One region of the Priestia sp. SIMBA_032 genome, then DNA from elsewhere that is predicted to be linked to it. Evidence: predicted binding sites of a transcription regulator. Region 1 holds the regulator's gene; the other holds the start of a gene.
What was found. The regulator LexA, encoded in region 1, represses DNA repair genes until DNA is damaged. The targets are predictions, from matches to a motif close to CGAACATATGTTCG.

Region 1 (3,440 bases):
CCTTGATTTTTTAAATTTTTCTGCGGACGATAACCGTTTTCTACGGCTCTTTTCATTCCTCTTTTAATTTTAGCATTATGTAATTTCCGCTGATGCTCTTCCACTAAGCTAATAATATCTAACACCATCGAATCAGATTCTGAAAGCTGAAGCTGACCTTGATGACTAATCGTATAGATCGTAGCATTCTCTTTATGAAAAGCATGAAGCAGCGCAATTCGGGCATTTCCTCTGCCTAATCGTGTTTCGTCTTGAATGAGCAGCACGGATATTTTTTCTTCCTTCATTGTATGAAGAACATCCAAAATACCCTCTCTGTCTACTTCATATCCGCTTGCTTTTTCCATTACGACTTTTTTTACGTCTAGATGATGAAGACCAGCAAGCTTTTTTAATTCTTCTTGCTGGCGCTGTAAAGATGTTTCTTGGGTTTTTTTATCCGTACTGACACGGCAATAAATAATGGCGTCCACTTTTATCACGACCTTTTCGGCTTCTAACAATATTCAGGAACGGCCGTTACACACTACTGTTCAATTGCCACTTGATTACGTAACTCTTTTTTTAAAACAGGAATATATAATTTATCTCCAGGAGATAAAGACTGGGCAGTGTCTGAGTTTAAATCATTGACGTCTTCAACCCATTTGACAAATTCATTGGTGGTCAAATGATGGTGATTATGATACTTGTTGGACAATTCCCAAAGCGTATCCCCTTTTGTAATAGTAACCGTTGAATATTTGTCTAAATCTACTTTATCCGCTCCTAAAACCAGCGTCAATACATATGTAAGTGCAGCGATAACTGCAAAAAAAATAGCGTAATGTTTCATAGAATGTAAGAATTGGTGCATATTATGATCCCCCTATCAGAATATATGTTCTTATTTTATTGAGAACATTTGTTTCTGTCAATGGAATTCTTCGAACTTATGTTTGTATATTGACACATCACGTGGTATAATTCACCTAAAGAATAGCTAAAATCGAGGTGAAAAATATGAAGCTATCAAAACGTCAACAAGACATACTAGATTTTATTAAGCACGAAGTAAAATTAAAAGGTTATCCGCCTTCTGTTCGTGAGATTGGGGAAGCGGTAGGATTAGCCTCTAGCTCCACTGTACACGGGCATTTAGCTCGTTTAGAAAGCAAAGGGTTAATTCGCAGAGATCCAACAAAACCAAGAGCAATCGAAGTTCTTCAACTAGACGAAGTCAACATCCCTAAAAGCAATGTCATTAATGTTCCTGTTATCGGTAAAGTAACAGCGGGTCTTCCTATAACAGCCGTTGAAAATGTGGAAGAATATTTCCCTCTTCCAGATAAATTCGTTTCTCCAGATGATCATGTATTCATGCTTGAAATTATGGGAGAAAGTATGATTGAAGCAGGTATTCTAGATGGCGATATGGTAATCGTACGCCAGCAGCAAACTGCTAATAATGGAGATATTGTGGTCGCTATGACCGAGGACAACGAAGCAACGGTAAAACGTTTCTTTAAAGAAGAAAATTTCGTTCGTTTACAGCCTGAAAATTCAACGATGGCGCCTATTATTCTTCGCCACGTAACGATTTTAGGAAAAGTAACTGGTGTATATCGCACGATTCACTAATCACACACTGTATGTAAAACCAACTAATCATGATGTTAGTTGGTTTTTTTACGTTTGTTTTCTAAAAAAATTGGCATATTATAAATGATACGTCGGATCATTGCAGGCAGGTAGAGCGGTTTTTATAAAGCCTGTTTTACCTTTTACTTTCTATCTGCATTTTTTCGACTCTCAAAAGGAAATACTACCGACCATAAGAAGGATGTAGTTTATGACCAATACACCAAGGAAAACAGAACCATTTCAAACTATTATGCCTACCAAAGCAATGCACATGTTTCTTTTTCCTTTTTCCTTTGATCGAAAAAATAAAGAGCAGCTTGTTCATGCACTGAAAGAAAATTTATTCGAGTTTTTTTCCATTCAAAACAAACATTTAGAAAAAGAATACTATGGAGAACAGTATTACGTATCTCATGATAGCTTGGATCAATATTTTCTTCCTTACATTGAATGTATTCTATTTCCTGATTCATGCGAAAAAGAAGGGTTGCTTCGATTTTCAAAAAAAATAGACCATACCGTTACGCTACAAACTTCCTCCGCCACCGTGTCTAGCAACGTGCTGTCTGTGGATGTTTTTTTATGTCCTTTTGAAATTGGCGTCATGACCATTCGCACTGAGATGAGTCATAATCATTACACCTATGATGATATTTTAGAATTCATGAATCATTTTCGTGTATTAGAACCGAAGCTTGCTGAAGAGCATGGATCCACCATTACCTATGAACATCATCGCTATAGCAAAGTACAGGATTATATTTTTTCACAGCTCGCGCCATTTTTGAACGAACACATCAAAAAAGAAGCCACACGTGAACAGCACGTCGGGAGTCTTCCTTATTTTATCGATGAACGGATGTTTGTATTAAGTTATGTAACGGTAAATCAAGAGCAAGAGATTAACTCCACAACGTTATTTCGTACTGGGCAGCTAAATAGCTATACGCCTGACGGAAAGCCGTTTATCTCTGCACACAACCATGAGTATATTAAAACGTATAATACCAAACACGTGTATTCCAGATGGGCTCCTGAAACCTATTACGTCATAACAGACCATGTGTTTTCGTGTATTTCTAAATCGACAGACTCTAAAACGGATCAGCTTTTGATGAATCATCTATTTGGCCAGCATTACTATAATTTATTTTTACATTTTTTCTATAAAATCGTGTTGTTAAAATTATCTTATGAGTATTCTCAGCTCACGTTTCATAAAAATTCAGAGGGCATTGAACGACTAATCCGCTCTATTACCGTATTTTCAGGTAAATATTTATTTTTAGAAATTAGCTCTCGCACAGAAGGTCAAGAGTTTTCTGAGCTCTTCAAAAAAATCTTCCACATCAATTCTCTTTATCAAGAAGTCAAAGAAACCCTTGGCACTTTGTATCAAAATCAAGAAAAAATCGCGGCCAAGCGTCACAATTACTTATTATTAATTTTAACGATTTATACCGTTCTTTCCGGTATTTACGGAATGAATTTAGTTATTAGCAAACTAAAGGGAAACATCCATTGGGATAGTATGAAGCAGTTTTCTATCTTTGAATATATCGCTTTAATAGTAGCTTTATCAGGAATTTTGATCAGCATTAGTCTCGGAGTGAGTTCCCTATGGAATTTATTAAAAGATCGATTTAAAACATAAAAGCTGTTCGCATCAGAAAACACATGATAAAAAAGAAGAGATAAAGACATAAATAAATCAATCGAATCTAAAGGGGAACAAATGGAATAAATAAGCTAATAGGGATTGCTTGTTACACCGCTGCTGATTTCCGTGCAAGACTACGCTTTCCACGGGCGGCCGA
Region 2 (3,440 bases), on a different contig from region 1:
AATACAGTACAATAACAAAAGAAGGTGGCATTTCTATATAATTTTATAAAATTATGAAAAAGAACAAAAATTAAACCCTTGCCACACACGTTCATGTGACAAGGGTTTTTTATTTTAATCCAACCTAATTTTTAATGATATATTAGACGGCACTCTGATACATAAAATATCATTAGTTTTCATAATCACTTTTAAAAAGCAACTCTTTCGTAGTTTCCGTACCACGTAATCAGAAACTTAGGTAGCTTCATAAAATGGTTTTTAAGCATATATATGAAGGGTACCTTTTGCTTTCCTTCATATAACTGAACGGCTGAGTGTAAGGAATTGTATGCTTTTATTGGCTTTCGTTTTCGCTATTGTTATCAATATCATTATCGTTATCGTTGTCAGTATTACCATATTTAAAATCAATAATGTTTTTTCTAATTTCTTCTCTAATTTCAGGGTTTTCTTTTAAGAAAACCTTAGCGTTTTCTCGTCCCTGCCCTAAACGTTCCCCATTATAAGAAAACCAAGATCCAGACTTTTGAACAATATCTACTTCAGAACCAATATCTAAGATTTCTCCTTCTCTTGAGATACCTTCTCCATACATAATATCTACTTCAGCAATGCGAAAAGGAGGTGCCATCTTATTTTTGACTACTTTAATTCTTGTTTTGTTACCAACTATGTCATTTCCCAGTTTAAGTTGTTCAGCGCGGCGAACCTCAAGGCGAACGGAAGAATAGAATTTTAGCGCTCTTCCACCTGGCGTTGTTTCAGGATTTCCAAACATAACGCCTACCTTCTCCCGGATTTGGTTGATGAAGATAGCAATGGTTTTAGACTTATTAATTGCTCCAGATAGTTTACGAAGTGCTTGAGACATCAAACGAGCTTGTAGACCTACATGAGAATCTCCCATTTCGCCCTCAATTTCTTTTTGAGGAACTAATGCTGCTACTGAGTCAACAACAATAATATCTACAGCACCACTTCTAACTAATGCTTCAGCAATTTCAAGTGCCTGTTCACCAGTATCTGGTTGAGATAAAAGTAACTCATCAATATCTACACCTAGTTTTCTTGCGTAAACTGGATCAAGTGCGTGTTCAGCATCAATGAAGGCAGCTCGACCTCCATTTTTTTGTACTTCTGCAATTGCATGTAAGGAAACTGTTGTTTTACCTGAGCTTTCGGGTCCATACACTTCCATAATTCTTCCTTTGGGATAACCATTAATTCCAAGAGCTATATCTAAAGCTAATGAGCCTGAGCTAGATGCCTCAACTTTTGTATGTGTGCCTTCCCCCATCTTAATAATTGATCCTGCACCGAATTGTTTTTCAATTTGTTTTAGAGCCATGTCTAGTGCTGCTTGTTTATCATTCATGATTTGAAACCTCCGATTTTTATTACGTTTACAGTAAACGACAATGTATTTGGATAAATAATAAGAGTTGGCTCAAATTTTTTTGCTCCGTGCGAGAAAATTTTGTGTTTAACTGTCTTGGTTTATTCTGTTGTTCCTTTATTTATCTCTAAACCCTTAATATCGAACAAATGTTCTTGTTGTTTAATCATACAATAACCGCATCTAGTTGTAAAGAAGAAAGTTTTCTACGAACTAGCTAAAGAAATATCTTATTTTTGTAAAAAACAAGTTGATACCTTTAATATTTATAGTTATCGAAACTTCAATCTATAAAATAACCCTTATTATACGCTCAAAAAATAATTCATCCTCTTATATACATTATGTTATGTGCTTAGACTATCGACTAACAAAAGGGATAAATTATAATAGATTTATTAGAGAAAATTTCAACCTAATAAATTCAAATGAAATTCTTTATTAAAAATGTGATACATTAAATAAGAGACAAGAAATGAAAGGAGTTTTTTTAATGAGTAACCATGAAGCACAAAATGAATTGCCACCAAAAACATGTACAATCGATCGACTTGTAACAATGCCGGATGATGTAAATAAAGTAATCAAAGGCAGCAAAACAGCAACTCGCCGAAATGGAAGATATGCTGATGTAGGAGAGATAATGGTCCTAGGGGATAAAAAGTTTATAGTGGAACGGGTTTATTCTCAATCCCTAGGTGAATTAACAGATGAAAATGCTCGCCAGGAAGGCTATGCTACAGTAGAGGAATATAAACAATCTATTTTGTCTTATCATCCTGGGATGCCTTGGCTTCCGCAAATGAGGGTATGGGTGCATGAGTTCAGATTAGTTAACGATTGATAGGTAAAAGAAATGGATTTGTTGTACCGTATATTAGTATATATTCATGTTTCTAGTGTCATTTTATCGATTGGGCCTTTTTTTATTCTCTTACCAATTGTTAAAAAACTACATAGTTCAAGAGAACAAGAAGTGAATGCCTATTTGATCACATTTCAATCTGTTGTTAGGCTCGCAAAACATACGGGCCATGTTCTTGTTATCACAGGGATACTCCTCGTTATGTGTGGCCCATGGACGTGGACTACGCCGTGGATTATAATGACACTGATTTTCCTCTTTTGCTCCCTGTTCTTTCTGGCCCGTGCTTTTTCACCAACACTTCGAAAGTACAAGGAGGAAGGACAAAATAAAAAAGAACTGGCAGCTAAACTAGAGCGATCTATTTGGATTTATATCATCCTATTAATGACTATGCTTTGGTTTATGGTCGGTAAGCCAGCTTTTTGGTGACATCCATCCATTTGTCATCACTAAGAGTAAATAGTTAAACTGATTATTTTTATCAAATACTTTACGTTTTACTTAACATAACTCATATTTTCGGTATAAAAAAGATTTTTGCTTGTATATCAGATACATATTTGGATTAAAAATTAAAAACCCCCTATTAACCATATGTTAAAGGGGTTCTTACTTATTGTTTAAACTCCAAGTATGAAGTTCTTATAGAAGAATACACTAAATATCAATATGTTTCAAGTCAACCCAAGTAATTATCTACTTGTTGCTACTATTAATAGGTTGGTCTATAGATTGTTGGGTCTCAAATAGAGAGGTCTTAATGCCGATTAAAGACGCCACAATCGTTAGGATGCCTGCTGAAATAAAAATTAAAGAGACGCTAATATATTCGGCTGCAACACCTGCTAACATTCCACTAATCGGTAAAGCCAAAAAAGCTAACATACGAGTTGAGCTAATTACTCTTCCCAATAAGGCTGATGGCACAATCTCTTGCCTAAGGGTAAACCAATTAATTGCTAATAATGTTACCGAACCGACAATTACAATTCTACAGGCTATTAACAAAATAACTGCAGTGTTTGAAAAAGTAAGGATAGTTTGCCCTAAACCTATTATCACACCACAATAGATAATTATATTTCCCCGTGGTAATTTATTTAGTTTATTTGCAGCATAAATTGCTACAAATGACCCTAAGGTTTGTAGAGAAAATATTAAACCAATATACTG

Region 2: the regulator LexA is predicted to act here: its motif matches at 1,542-1,555, upstream of recA (recombinase RecA).

What each region holds. Positions count from the first base shown of each region.
Region 1 is NZ_JAWRXD010000002.1:798,657-802,096, reverse strand. Features, by position in the region: gene SB717_RS10010 (YneB family resolvase-like protein) at 1-473, opposite strand, end outside; gene yneA (cell division suppressor protein YneA) at 527-856, opposite strand; gene lexA (transcriptional repressor LexA) at 1,003-1,620, shown strand; gene SB717_RS09995 (magnesium transporter CorA family protein) at 1,832-3,277, shown strand.
Region 2 is NZ_JAWRXD010000001.1:32,905-36,344, forward strand. Features, by position in the region: gene recA (recombinase RecA) at 338-1,378, opposite strand; gene SB717_RS00160 (ASCH domain-containing protein) at 1,893-2,243, shown strand; gene SB717_RS00165 (hypothetical protein) at 2,262-2,696, shown strand; gene SB717_RS00170 (MFS transporter) at 2,964-3,440, opposite strand, start outside.